Regions from separate parts of the Enterobacter sp. H2G27 genome, predicted to be linked through region 2. Evidence: predicted binding sites of a transcription regulator. Region 2 holds the regulator's gene; each other region holds the start of a gene.

Region 1 (3,647 bases), 1.1 Mb from region 2:
TGCTGGTGGAAGCGGGCCACGACGTTCTGCAGTATCGCGCGCGGCTCAAGCGGGCAGGGGTTACCGTCGCTGTCTTTCATCGTCAGCAGGATCTGCGCCGTGTGCTCTGGATCCTGCGGACAGGGGCGCAAAGAGCCGGCGACCGGGACGCACAGCCGGTCGGGTTCATCATAAAGCGAGGCGGCGATTTTTCCCTTCTGGTCCATTGAGTAGACGGAAAGCGGAAAATAACAGCCTTTTTCCAGATTCAGCATGCTCTCTACCGAGAGGCGCTTGCCGCGCATCGTGCCGTTGATATCGTTCAGGTAAACGTCAACATGTTTCGTTTGCGGGTAACGTTCCAGGTAATCGGCCACTTCCACGGCAACGTTGTGCTGCAGGGCGTCAATTTTTTCATCCAGCCAGAGACCAGAATTAAGTGCGCCAGGGAGTGATAAACCGGGAAAGTTAAAGTAGGGGCGGAGACTTTTGAGGAAAAACGCATTCATTATCGAGTTCATAGTCATTCTTCAATGAAGCCGTAGCGGCAGTGAACTCAGCTTAAAAGAGCAGACGTAAAGGGGAGATAAAAAGCGTCAGGCCGGCCGTAAAGAAAGTATAAAGGCGGTCCCGCTATTTCTCTTTTTTCTGCATATCCAGCAGCTGCTCGGGCGTGACGGCCGGGTAACCCTGCGCGTCTTCCGGCACTTCGTGCATCGCCGGAATCGGCACCAGCGGGCCTAAAAAGCGCGGTTCGCGCTTAAAGATATACAGATCGGCCAGGGCACCAAAGCGGGCGCCGAACTCGCGCACGCGCACGCTCAGCATATCTTTTGGCGACGGCACCGCGTAGCACTGCGCCTGAATGCCCATATGCAGGGCGATAAACAGCGCGCGCTCGCAGTGGAAGCGCTGGGTGATGATGATGAAGTCGTTGGTGTCGAAGACTTTGCGCGTGCGCACGATGGAGTCCAGGGTGCGGAACCCGGCGTAGTCGAGCACGATATCGGCCGGATCCACGCCCGCAGCAATCAGGTCCTTACGCATCGTCACCGGTTCATTGTAGCTTTGCAGGGCGTTATCGCCGCTCAGCAGCAGGTAGTTCACCTTGCCGCTGTTGTAGGCGTTCAGCGCGCCCTGAATGCGGTAACGGTAATACTGATTGATTACGCCGGTGCGGTAATACTTGGCGGTGCCAAGCACCACGCCAACCTGACGATACGGCAGGTCCTGCAGGTCATCAAAGATGTAAGGGGCGGTTTTCCAGCTCATCCAGCGGTCGAGACCCAGCACGATCAACAGCAGTATGCCGACCAGGACAGACAGGCTGTAAAAAACGCGCTTTAACATGCAGATGGCTCGTACCGAAGGTGAAATTTAACTCAGGCTACTTTACCCGCCTGGTTAGCGCAAGAAACAGCGACTCAACTGAGGGGTTTTTCAGCAAACGGGCGGGCATTTTTGCCCGCCGGAAGGATTACGCCAGCAGTACGCGGTCAATCGTCGTACAGCCCAGCGCTTTTAGCGTTGCGGCGGTGGCATCCCACTGGATCAGCGGCGCATCGGCAATTTCAGCCAGAATGGCGCGCTGAATGTCCGGATAATCATAGCCGTTCAGGCTCAGCAGGTTGAGTGCGCCCTGCAGCGGCGGCAGCGTTGGGTTAAACGCGGCGTTTTCCGCATAGCTGCCGGTGAAGATTCGGCCATCACGGCACTGCAGCGCCACGCCGCTCGGGGACTTGCTGTACGGCGTGTGGCTCTTGTTGGCGGCGGTAATCGCCGCCTGGCTCAGGTCATCGCCGGACAGGGCGAAACCGTGGTCCTGATCGTCCATCAGCAGCGTTTTGATCTCCAGATCTTTCGGACCAAATGCGTCAGGCAGATAATCGCCCAGCGTGTGCGGCGCGCGACCCGGCAGGTTGATGCGCAGCTGCAGCCCGCTGTTCAGCTCGTTCATAAACTGACGGCAGTGGCCGCACGGAGTGTAGTTAACGGTAATCGCGCTCAGGGCTTTTTCACCGCGCAGCCAGGCGTGGCTGATGGCGCTCTGCTCGGCGTGAACCGTTTGCTGCATGGTCGCGCCCAGGAACTCCATATTGCCACCGAAGTACCAGGTTCCGCTGACGCCGCGCGCAATGGCCCCGACGTTGAAGTGGGAGAGATCGGCCCGCGCGCAGGCGGCAGCCAGGGGTAGCAGTGCGAAAGCCAGCGCGTCTTCGTCCAGTCCCGTTGCCTGTTTCAGCATCGTGACCTGCTCCGCGGTCAGCAGGGCGGGGAAGTGTGCATCTGCCAGAACGGGAGCCAGGGCTGACTGCAAATTCTCTGCAAGCTGGGCGAAAGCAGCTTGAAAACGTGGGTGCATGGCGTTTGCCTCATAAAGGTTAATGGATCGGTAGTTTACGGAGCCGCCAGGGCTTTATATGTGATCCACTTCTCATTATGCATGCAACTTATGAAAGCAAAATGAAATTTGCGCGACGCATCGCAAATTTTAGCCCATCACCGCCAGAATCAGCGGGAAAATGAACGGGGCCAGCAGGGAGGTGATAATTCCGCAGATCACCAGCGCCAGCGAGCTAAACGCCCCTTCCTGATAATCCAGCTCCGCGCAGCGGGCAGTGCCCAGGGCGTGGGAAGCTGTCCCCATCGACAGACCTCGTGCCGCTTTAGTATGAATGCGCATACCGTTCAGCAGGCTGTGGCCAAACACCGCGCCGAGAATACCGACGAAAATAACGCACATCGCGCTAATTGCCGGAATACCGCCGAGGCTACCGCCAACCGCCATCGCGATAGGCGTGGTCACAGATTTAGGCAGAATAGAGGCGGCAATCTGCGGCGAGGCCCCCATCAACAGCGCCACCGACGTACCGGTGATCATCGCCACCAGGCTGCCGACAAAGCAGATGGTAATGATGGATTTCCAGCGGGCGCGGATCTGGTGTAGCTGCTCATATAAAGGAAAGGCGAGCGCCACAACGGCGGGCTGCAGCAGGTCGTTTAAAATTTTGCTGCCGGCAAAGTAGCGTTCGTAAGGAATGCCGGTGAGCAGCAGGAACGGAATAATCACCACCATTGCCACCAGCAGCGGGTTCAGCAACGGCATTTTGAAACGCGCGGCAAGCTTACGTGCGGCGAAGAATACTGCGAGGGTGAGCGGCAGCGACCACCAGATATTGGCCATCATTTTTTTGTTTTCTCCCCAATCACGTTACGTTCGCCATGCACCAGATGCGAACTCCAGCTCACGACCAGGAAAACCACCAGCGTACTCACCGCGCAGGAGACAACAATCGGGCCGAACTGGGCCTTGAGCAAATCAAAATACTGCATGACCCCGACGCCGATAGGCACGAAAAGCAGCGCCATATAGCGAATGAGGACGAAGCAGCCGGGATTGACCCACTTTGCAGGCAGGATTTGCAGCGCCAGCAACACGAAGAGGATCAGCATGCCGATAATGCTGCCGGGAATGGTGATGGGCAGCAGTGACGCGATGAAAATCCCGGCATACAGGCAGGCGTAAATCAGGACGAATGCGCGCAGATATTGCCAGATAATGTTCAATGTTTTGCTCATGGTTATAGTCCTTGCTGAAACGCATTCATCATACAATTAAACCTAAAAATGTGCCACGGATCACATCATGAATTTTGAGCATACCAGAC
Region 2 (3,647 bases):
AGTAGGGCTTCGGCAGATGCAGCGCCATGCCCATCAGGCTGGCGGTACTGAGCATCACGCTAATCCTTGCGGCGTTGCGCAGGGCGGAAGATTTAAAAGAAAGATAGCTTTTGAGCGCGGGCAATAACGGCAGCCGTTTTTGCTTATCCGCCATCAGGTCGCGGGGATAAAGCGGACGCTGGGTGCGCAATACCCGGGCGATGCGGCTGAAGTGCCAGGCGGCAAACTGTCCGACCGGGTTATCCGGATGCTGGCGGGCGATTTTCTCCAGCGCGCCGAGCTGTTTATCCATGTTAAAGCGCGTGGGGTAGCGGTGATAGAGAATATCATCGGCCAGCACCCGCAGGCGTGCGGAGACGGTCTGCGCGTTCCAGCGGATCACCGCTTCGGCATGGCTGCGCTCGACCAGCTTTTGTACCTCCTGCGGGTGGTGCAGGCTCACGGAGATATGTTCCTGTAGATCCAGCCCGACCTGGAAGGTGCGCAGCAGGCGTTTGTACTCGTGGTTCTTGTTGGCGGCGAGCATGTGTAGCTGCTGATAGCACTGGCTTATGAGATCCACCACCTTCTGCTGGCGCGTCAGCAGCGGCGGTAAGGATTTTTCCGGATCGGTATGCTGGGTGAGCAGGGTGTATTTGGCCTCGCAGTAATCCGCAAGCTGCACATAGAGCAGGCTCAGGGATTCGCGCAGCGGCTGTTCCCGCCACAGCCAGAACCAAAACCAGTTAAACAGCCCGTACCACAGCGTCCCCAGAGCGTAGATCAGCAGCGGCTCCCACACCGGCATATTCCCGGCGAGACTTAGCGTGAAAATGGCCGCAATCAGCGACGCGGGAAGCAGGCGGGCGTGCAGCGAACTGATTTCCGCCGTGACGCCGAGGGTCATCGCCAGCACGGTCAGGATCAGCGGCAGCGGGATATCACGAGCCAGTAAAAGCTGTACGGCGAGGCTACAGCCCGCAAACAGGCAGCCGCCAACGATCAGGCGTTTGAAAAAGCGCTTATGCGGCGTGTCCAGACCGGCGATGTTGCAGCAGGCGGGCACGAGGGAAAACAGCAGGCCTTGTTGAAGATGTCCGAGGATCAGGCCTATGGCCACAGGAAGACACAACACCAGCGTTTGTCGCAGTGCGTAGTTAACTTCCGGGTGATAGATCAGCCTGCGCCACATGGGGAATAGAGACAAAAACGGCGTGACACCTTGCGATGGCACGCCGTTTAAGCGGAATTAACGCGTTCCGTAGACCACGATGGTTTTACCGTGGGCGGAGATCAGGTTTTGATCTTCCAGCATTTTCAGGATACGGCCTACTGTTTCACGGGAGCAACCGACGATCTGACCAATTTCCTGACGGGTAATTTTAATTTGCATGCCGTCCGGGTGGGTCATGGCGTCTGGCTGTTTCGCCAGGTTCAGCAGGGTCTGCGCGATACGACCGGTAACGTCCAGGAAGGCGAGGTTACCCACTTTCTCTGAGGTGACCTGCAGACGGCGTGCCATCTGGGAAGAAAGACGCATCAGAATGTCAGGATTAACCTGAATCAGCTGACGGAACTTCTTGTAAGAAATTTCAGCCACTTCACATGCTGTCTTTGCACGAACCCAGGCGCTACGTTCCTGGCCCTCTTCAAACAGGCCCAGTTCACCGATGAAATCGCCCTGGTTCAGATAAGAAAGGATCATCTCTTTCCCTTCTTCATCTTTGATCAGCACTGCCACCGAGCCTTTAACGATGTAATACAACGTTTCCGCTTTTTCACCCTGGTGAATCAGCGTGCTCTTTGATGGGTACTTATGAATGTGGCAATGAGACAAGAACCATTCGAGAGTCGGGTCTGTTTGCGGTTTGCCAAGCACCATGCGCTGTTATCCTCTGTTATAAGCTGTCACCAGAGTCATCAGATGCATCCGGACTCTGGGGTTGCAATCGAATTCTTACCCATACCCTGGGAAGTCGGCTACCGTAACGTTTCGCAGCCAGTAAAGTTTGATGTCCTCTGCATACATGTGTAACGTCAATGTATTACTGTAGCATCCAGAGTGTTTTAGCATAGCTTTCGCCGCGTGTCTCCTGGTGTCTCGCTTCAGCATGATGCAGGTCGCCTTCCATTGCGAGAAATGTAACGCACGCGTAATCTGTCACCAAAAATGCAACGTTGGAGTTTAAGAATATGCAAGCGCGCGTGAAATGGGTTGAAGGTTTAACGTTCCTGGGCGAGTCCGCGTCAGGGCACCAGATTTTAATGGACGGTAACTCCGGCGATAAAGCGCCAAGCCCAATGGAAATGGTGCTGATGGCGGCAGGCGGATGCAGCGCCATTGACGTGGTGTCGATTCTGCAAAAAGGTCGTCATGACGTGACGGATTGTGAGGTTAAACTCACCTCAGAACGTCGTGAAGAGGCACCACGTCTGTTCACCCATATTAACCTGCACTTTGTGGTCACCGGTAAAGAACTGAAAGACGCGGCGGTTTCACGTGCGGTGGACCTGTCTGCGGAGAAGTACTGCTCTGTGGCGTTAATGCTGGAGAAAGCGGTAAAAATCACGCATTCGTATGAAGTGATCGAGGCGTGATCCATGGGGCATCGTGCGTGTTGATGCCCTCACCCTAACCCTCTCCCACAGGGAGAGGGAACATGCTCATGCGATCTGTTTCCCTTCCATCAACCGCTCCACCAGCGGCGTCATGATGAGCTCCATCGCCAGCCCCATTTTTCCGCCCGGTACGACCAATGTATTCATGTGAGAAATAAACGAGCCCTGCAGCATCGCCAGCAGCCAGGGGTAATCAATACCTTCAAGATTGCGGAAATGAATAACCACAAAGCTCTCATCCAGGGATGGGATACTTTTGGCGGCAAACGGGTTGGAGGTATCCACCGTCGGCACGCGCTGGAAGTTGATATGGGTGCGGGAGAACTGCGGCGTCAGGAAGTTGATGTAATCTTCCATGGAGCGTACCACCGAGTCCATTACCGCCTCTCGCGAATGGCCACGTTCGCTCATGTCGCGCGTCAGCTTCTGGATCCACTCCAGGTTCACGATAGGGACCACACCGACCAGCAGGTCCACGTGGCGCGCCACGTCGTGTTGCGGGGTGACCACGCCGCCGTGTAATCCTTCGTAAAACAGGACGTCAGTGGGTTCCGGCAGCGGTTGCCATGGGGTAAAGGTTCCCGGCACCTGATTCCAGGGAACGGCTTCATCATAGGTATGCAGATACTTGCGGGACTGCCCTTTACCGCTCTGGCCGTACTCAATAAAGGTTTGTTCCAGCAGGCCGAAGTCATTGGCTTCCGGACCGAAGTAGCTGATGTGTTTACCCAGATCGCGCGCCTTACGGATGGCCATGTCCATTTCCGGACGCGTGTAGCGGTGAAAGCTGTCGCCCTCGACCTCCGCCGCACGGAGATTCAGCTGGGCGAAAATCTTGCGAAATGCGAGGCTTGTGGTGGTGGTTCCCGCACCACTCGACCCCGTAACGGCTATAACCGGATGTCTGGCAGACATAGCAACTCCCTGACTGAAAAGGGTGGAAGATCAGCCGTGAAACGCGTTGCGGGGCATGATATTGACCGTCTCATGCAGTTCTGACCACACCAGCACCACGTCGCCGCTTTTCAGCTGGCGCTTTACATCGTTGA
Region 3 (3,647 bases), 3.5 Mb from region 2:
GTGTGGCCCAGGCCGCGTCCGGAGATCATCGGGATGTAACCACCACAGGCTGCCACCATTGGGCCAAGCATCAGGGAGGTCACGTCGCCCACGCCGCCAGTGGAGTGTTTATCCACAATCGGGCCGTTAAGGTTGAGGCTTTTCCAGTCCAGAACGGTTCCTGAATCTCGCATCGCCATGGTCAGCGACACGCGCTCAGGCATCGACATATCGTGGAAGAAAATGGTCATCGCCAGAGCAGCAATCTGCCCTTCTGAGACGGTGTTATCACGAATGCCGTTGATGAAGAAGCGGATCTCTTCGTCGCTTAATGCATGACCATCACGTTTTTTACGAATAATTTCTTGTGCGAGAAACACGGTAACCTCCATGCGGAATCGGGGGAGTTGTGGCGGGTGGCGTTACGCTTACCCGCCCTACGATCCTGTAGGCCGGATAAGCGAAGCGTCATCCGGCGTTGTATGGCAATCAGTAGCTGCTTGCGCTCTTACCGTCGCCGTGACCCAGCGCTTTCAGCAGGCTGGCCAGCAGGCTGGAGGCGCCGAAGCGGTAGTGACGGGAATCGGCCCAGTCGGCGCCAAACAGCTCGTCGGCAATCGCCAGGAACTGCTGCGCGTCTTCCGCGGTACGCACGCCGCCCGCAGGTTTGAAACCGACGGTTTTGGACACGCCCATGTCGCGGATAACTTCCATCATGATGCGCGCGCTTTCCGGGGTCGCATTCACCGGCACTTTACCGGTAGAGGTTTTAATGAAATCCGCACCGGCTTTGATGGAGATTTCAGACGCCTTACGAATCAGCGCCTCTTCTTTAAGCTCGCCGGTTTCGATGATCACTTTCAGCAGCACGTTTGCCGCCGCACACGCGTCTTTACAGGCTTTCACCAGGTCAAAACCGACCTGCTCGTTACCGGCGATCAGCGCGCGGTACGGGAACACCACGTCAACTTCGTCTGCGCCGTAGGCAATCGCCGCGCGGGTTTCTGCCAGCGCAATGTCGATATCGTCGTTGCCGTGCGGGAAGTTAGTCACGGTTGCAATGCGCACGTCCGGGGTGCCCTGCTCTTTCAGCGTCTTACGGGCAATCGGGATAAAGCGCGGGTAGATACAAACGGCTGCGGTATTACCCACCGGCGTTTTCGCCTGATGGCACAGGGCGATGACTTTCTCATTGGTGTCGTCATCGTTCAGGGTGGTCAGGTCCATCAGTTTCAACGCGCGCAGGCTGCTTGCAGTTAAATCGGTCATAACATTCTCCAACGGCAGTGCCGTATAAATTTTACCTTGCGGGTCTGTGAGTATTCTAACATTCACCCGCATCCACACTTCGACATTCATCACAGTTAATGAAAACTGCGTACTAATTTGCATTACTGTAATGAGATCTTCTTCAAACTTTAGTGCGCAAATTGCCGACTAAAGCAGCAATACCCCCTGTGGGATCAAAAGCGCCAACAGGCAGGCTTTCTACAATCCGTTCATCATCCGCAGAACATTCAAGGAAGCGAATATGCCCCACTCCAGCCCCGACGCCCTGCAGCAACGTTGCCAGCAGATTGTGACAAGCCCGGTGTTAACCCCGGAACAAAAACGTCATTTTCTGGCGCTGGAAGCGGAAAACAACCTGCCGTATCCGGCACTTCCTGAAGCTGCGCGCGCCGCGCTGGACGAGGGGTTTATCTGCGACATGTTCGAAGGCCATGCGCCTTACAAACCCCGTTACGTTCTGCCGGATTACGCAAAATTTCTGGCTAATGGTTCAGAATGGCTTGAGCTGGAAGGGGCAAAAGATCTCGACGATGCCCTCTCGCTGTTAACCATCCTCTACCATCATGTTCCGTCCGTCACATCGATGCCGGTCTATCTCGGTCAGCTTGATGCGTTGCTGCAACCTTATGTTAGAATTCTAACACAAGAAGAGATCGATAGCCGAATAAAACGTTTCTGGCGCTATCTCGACCGTACGCTGCCGGATGCCTTTATGCACGCAAACATCGGGCCTGCTGACGGCCCCATCACCCGTGCCATTCTGCGGGCCGATGCAGAGCTGAAGCAGGTCGCGCCAAACCTGACCTTTATCTACGATCCCGATATCACCCCGGACGACTTGCTGCTTGAGGTAGCAAAAAACATATGTGAATGCAGCAAACCGCATATTTCTTATGGCCCGGTGAATGATAAAATTTTCACAAAAGGCCGTTACGGCGTGGTGAGCTGTTACAACTCCCTGCCGCTTGCAGGCGGTGGCAGCACCCTGGTGCGCCTTAACCTCAAAGCCATTGCTGAACGCAGCACATCCATTGAAGACTTCTTTACCCGCACGCTCCCGCACTACTGCCAGCAGCAAATGGCCATCATCGATGCACGCTGCGGTTTCCTGTACGAGCAATCTGGCTTCTTTGAGAATAGCTTCCTGGTGAAAGAGGGGCTGATTGATGCCGATCGGTTTGTGCCGATGTTTGGCATGTACGGCCTGGCGGAAGCGGTAAACTCGCTTTGTGAGAAAGCAGGAATAGCGGGACGCTACGGAAAAGATGAGCAGGCCAACGCGCTGGGCTATCGCATCAGCGAACAGCTTGCGGCGTTTGTCGAAAACACGCCGGTGAAGCACGCCTGGAAGCAGCGCGCGATGCTTCATGCCCAGTCGGGGATCAGCTCCGATTCGGGTACCACGCCAGGCGCGCGCCTGCCCTACGGCGAAGAGCCGGATCCCATCAGCCACCTGCTGGCGGTGGCTCCCCATCACAAGCACTACGCTTCCGGGATAAGCGATATTCTGACGCTGGATGAAACGGTAAAACGCAACCCTCAGGCGGTGGTTCAGCTTTGCCTGGGCGCGTTCAGGGCCGGTATGCGTGAATTTACCGCCAACGTAGCGGGTAACGATCTGGTCCGCGTGACCGGCTATATGGTTCGCTTGTCGGATCTGGAGAAATACCGGGAAGCCGGATCGCGCACCAATACCACGTGGCTGGGGGAAGAAGCCGCACGCAATACCCGTATTCTGGAACGTCAGCCGCGCGTGATAAGCCATGAACAGCAGATGCGCTTTAGTTAGTCAGGTCATCCCTTTTTCCTGCGTGGACGGGCCGGGCAGCCGCCTGGCCCTGTTCCTGCAGGGCTGCAACCTGCGCTGTAAAACCTGCCACAACCCGTGGACGATCGGCCGCTGCAATGACTGCGGGGACTGCGTGCCCCACTGCCCGCACGACGCGCTGACCATTCAGGCCGGGCGCGTCTGGTGGCAGGAGAGCGACTGCCAGCAGTGCGACACCTGCCTGCACCTGTGCCAGCAGCAGGCGACGCCCATGGCGCACCGCTTCAGCGTGGAGGAGATCCTCACCCAGGTCCGCAAATCCGCACCGTTTATCGAAGGGATCACCGTAAGCGGCGGGGAAGCCACAACTCAATTGCCGTTTTTAGTGACGCTATTCTCTGCGATCAAAGCCGATCCCGCCCTGAATCATCTGACCTGCCTGGTCGACAGCAACGGCTTGTTAAGCGAAACCGGCTGGCAAAAGCTGCTGCCGGTACTGGATGGCGCGATGCTGGACCTGAAGGCGTGGGGGAACGAACACCACCGCTTCCTGACCGGGCGCGAAAACCCGCAGATCAAGCAGAGCATCCGCTGGCTGGCAGATCGTCAC
Region 4 (3,647 bases), 180 kb from region 2:
ACGTGCCGAGCGTGGAGTGGATTGAAGCCCTGCTGAAAAAAGCGGCCCAGCGTATTCCGGCAGAGCGTCTTTGGGTAAACCCGGACTGCGGACTGAAAACCCGCGGCTGGCCTGAAACCCGCGCAGCGCTGGCGAACATGGTGAAGGCAGCGCAGAATTTGCGTCAGGCGTAGGGGTATTGGATGGCCCGGTAAGGCGTAACTGCCTCCGGGCTTATTGTTATTACGCTTTCTTACCGCCGTACTGGCTAAACCACGCCAGCATTCTCTGCCAGCCATCTTTGGCTGATTCCGCGTGATAGCTCGGACGATAATCGGCGTTAAACGCATGCCCGGCATCCGGGTACACCACAATCTCCGCCTTCGCATTGGCCGCACGCAGCGCATGGCGCATGGTTTCTACCGAATCCAGCGAAATACCGGTATCCTGACCGCCATAAAGCCCTAACACGGGGGCATTTAACTCGGTGGCGATATCGACGGGATGTTTAGGCGAATTCAGCGTTTTTTCACCCACCAGTTTGCCGTACCAGGCGACAGCAGCTTTGAGCTGCGGGTTATGCGCGGCATACAGCCAGCTAATGCGACCGCCCCAGCAGAAACCGGTGACCAGCAGACGATGCGGATCGCCGCCATTGCGCGCCGCCCAGCTGGCGACATGATCGAGATCGGCCAGCACCTGCGCGTCCGGGACTTTGCTGACCAGGTTGCTGAGCAATGTTGGAATATCACTGTAGTCGTTCGGATCGCCCTGACGGAAGTAGAGCTCTGGCGCAACGGCCAGATACCCTTCCAGCGCCAGCCGGCGGCAGAGGTCGCGAATGTGTTCGTGAACACCAAATATCTCCTGAATCACAATCACGATGGGTAGCGGACCCTCTGCCGATTTTGGTCGGGCGTGATAAGCAGGCATATTCTCCCCCTGCGAGGGAATAGAGGTCTCGCCCGCGGTAATTGCCGCTTCTGGAGTCGACACGATGGTTGAAGCATGTGGGGCCGCAGCAGGTGCAAAACCGGTTTTTTCAGTCATGGCATTCTCCGTACCAATGAGTTAGCGCAAAGGTAAATATAGACACCAGGTTAACAACTCACAGTGCCTTAAACGGTCTATCTTTTGTGCAGCACCTGGCGATATAACTTGTTAATGTGATGTAAGTCACTTTTTTATGGAAATTCAATGTAACCATTTTCATTCATGGTGAGGTTCGTCACGAAAATATGCTTACTGCTTCTGTAAAGTACCGTTTTACTTCTTCTGACTAACCGACCCACAGAGGAGTCACCTATGTCTAAGTCTGATGTTTTTCATCTCGGCCTCACTAAAAACGATTTACAAGGGGCTACGCTCGCCATCGTCCCTGGCGATCCGGAGCGTGTGGAAAAGATCGCCGCGCTGATGGATAAGCCGGTCAAGCTGGCTGCCCATCGTGAGTTCACCACCTGGCGCGCAGAGCTGGATGGCAAAGCGGTGATCGTGTGCTCTACCGGTATCGGTGGTCCGTCTACGTCTATTGCTGTTGAAGAGCTGGCGCAGCTGGGCATCCGCACTTTCCTGCGTATCGGTACGACCGGCGCTATTCAGCCGCATATCAACGTCGGCGACGTTCTGGTCACGACCGCGTCCGTCCGTCTGGACGGCGCAAGCCTGCATTTTGCACCAATGGAATTCCCGGCAGTGGCTGATTTCGAATGTACCACCGCGCTGGTTGAAGCTGCGAAATCCGTAGGCGCAACCACTCACGTGGGCGTAACCGCCTCTTCCGACACCTTCTACCCGGGCCAGGAGCGTTACGATACCTTCTCAGGCCGCGTGGTTAGCCGTTTCAAAGGCTCAATGGAAGAGTGGCAGTCCATGGGTGTGATGAACTACGAAATGGAATCCGCAACGCTGCTGACCATGTGTGCAAGCCAGGGTCTGCGTGCCGGTATGGTGGCGGGCGTTATCGTCAACCGTACCCAGCAAGAGATCCCGAACGCCGAAACCATGAAGCAGACCGAAAGTCATGCAGTGAAAATCGTGGTGGAAGCAGCGCGTCGCCTGATCTAGTCCTCTCTTCTTAAATCAAAGGCCGACACGTTCGGCCTTTATTTTTTGCGTAGCGCCTCGCAGGAAAACCCTTTCAAACTGGACGTTTATACAGCACAATTCTATTTTGTGCGGGTAATACGTTGATGCAGGGGGCATTGTGGATATCTCAATCCTGATTTACGCGGTGATTGCGTTGGTGAGCTTAGGGATTGGCTGGCTGATTTCCAGCTACCAGCATGCGCAGCAGAAGGCCGACCAGCTGGCTGAGCGAGAAGAGATGGTCGCAGATTTAAGCGCTATAAAACAGCAGCTTGCGCTGAGCGAACACTGGCGCGATGAGTGTGAGTTGCTCAACAACGAGCTGCGCAACCTGCGTGATATCAACACGTCACTGGAGGCCGATCTCCGCGAAGTGACCACCCGCCTTGAATCTACCCAACTGCATGCGGAAGACAAAATCCGCCAGATGATCAACAGCGAGCAGCGTCTCAGCGAACAGTTTGAGAATCTCGCGAACCGCATTTTTGAGCACAGCAACCGCCGCGTTGACGAACAAAACCGCCAGAGCCTGAACAGCCTGCTGACGCCTCTGCGCGAGCAGCTGGACGGTTTTCGTCGTCAGGTGCAGGACAGTTTTGGTCAGGAAGCTCGTGAGCGGCACACCCTGGCTCATGAGATTCGCAATCTTCAGCAGCTAAATGCACAGATGGCGCAGGAAGCGGTCAACCTCACCCGAGCGCTCAAAGGGGACAACAAAACCCAGGGCAACTGGGGTGAGGTGGTGCTGACCCGCGTACTGGAAGCTTCCGGCCTGCGGGAAGGATATGAATACGAAACGCAGGTGAGTATCGAAAACGATGCCCGCTCGCGCATGCAGCCAGATGTGATCGTGCGGCTGCCGCAGGGCAAAGATGTGGTGATTGACGCCAAGATGACGCTGGTAGCGTATGAGCGTTACTTCAACGCGGAGGACGACTACACCCGCGAATCGGCGCTGCAGGAGCACATTGCCTCGGTGCGTAATCACATTCGCCTGCTCGGCAGAAAAGACTACCAGCAGTTGCCGGGTTTGCGCTCACTGGACTATGTCCTGATGTTTATTCCGGTAGAGCCCGCATTTCTGCTGGCACTCGACAGACAGCCTGAGCTTATAACCGAAGCGCTCAAAAATAATATTATGTTGGTCAGCCCCACCACGCTGCTGGTGGCGTTACGCACCATTGCGAACCTGTGGCGCTATGAGCACCAGAGCCGCAACGCGCAGCAGATTGCCGATCGTGCCAGCAAGCTGTACGACAAAATGCGCCTCTTTGTGGACGACATGTCTTCAGTCGGGCAAAGCCTGGATCGTGCGCAGGATAACTATCGCCAGGCGATGAAAAAACTCGCCTCCGGACGTGGCAATCTGCTGGCGCAGGCTGAATCATTCCGCAGCCTGGGGGTAGAAGTTAAACGCGAGATTAATCCGGAATTGGTCGAGCAGGCCACCGCCCAGGACGACGAGTTTCGCCTGCGAGAAGGGGCGAGCGAACAAAAAACAAACAGTGAAGACAACACGTTAGCGGCGGATTCATCACCAGACGAGATTCCAGCGCGTTTTTTTCGCGGTGGTTGAAACG

Evidence for each region. Region 2 encodes CRP, which controls carbon source genes, mostly activating them, when cyclic AMP is high. Its sites were predicted from a motif close to ATGTGANNNNNNTCACAT; they were not measured.
Region 1: a site for CRP is predicted at 2,400-2,417, ahead of cdd (cytidine deaminase). Genes of this name have one in related genera too.
Region 3: a site for CRP is predicted at 1,379-1,396, ahead of deoC (deoxyribose-phosphate aldolase). Genes of this name have one in related genera too.
Region 4: a site for CRP is predicted at 1,144-1,161, ahead of udp (uridine phosphorylase). Genes of this name have one in related genera too.

What each region holds. Positions count from the first base shown of each region.
Region 1 is NZ_JBSVSI010000001.1:2,777,684-2,781,330, reverse strand. It holds gene ACW9E7_RS13175 (glutamine synthetase family protein) at 1-488, opposite strand, end outside; gene sanA (outer membrane permeability protein SanA) at 613-1,329, opposite strand; gene cdd (cytidine deaminase) at 1,457-2,341, opposite strand; gene ACW9E7_RS13160 (CidB/LrgB family autolysis modulator) at 2,471-3,166, opposite strand; gene ACW9E7_RS13155 (CidA/LrgA family protein) at 3,163-3,558, opposite strand.
Region 2 is NZ_JBSVSI010000001.1:3,902,228-3,905,874, reverse strand. It holds gene ACW9E7_RS18680 (YccS/YhfK family putative transporter) at 1-1,171, opposite strand, end outside; gene crp (cAMP-activated global transcriptional regulator CRP) at 1,229-1,861, opposite strand; gene ACW9E7_RS18670 (OsmC family protein) at 2,173-2,577, shown strand; gene ACW9E7_RS18665 (phosphoribulokinase) at 2,644-3,513, opposite strand; gene ACW9E7_RS18660 (YheU family protein) at 3,544-3,647, opposite strand, start outside.
Region 3 is NZ_JBSVSI010000001.1:407,421-411,067, reverse strand. It holds gene deoA (thymidine phosphorylase) at 1-359, opposite strand, end outside; gene deoC (deoxyribose-phosphate aldolase) at 469-1,248, opposite strand; gene ACW9E7_RS01930 (YjjI family glycine radical enzyme) at 1,511-3,058, shown strand; gene ACW9E7_RS01925 (YjjW family glycine radical enzyme activase) at 3,033-3,647, shown strand, end outside.
Region 4 is NZ_JBSVSI010000001.1:4,078,138-4,081,784, reverse strand. It holds gene metE (5-methyltetrahydropteroyltriglutamate--homocysteine S-methyltransferase) at 1-173, shown strand, start outside; gene ACW9E7_RS19450 (dienelactone hydrolase family protein) at 223-1,029, opposite strand; gene udp (uridine phosphorylase) at 1,285-2,046, shown strand; gene rmuC (DNA recombination protein RmuC) at 2,186-3,643, shown strand.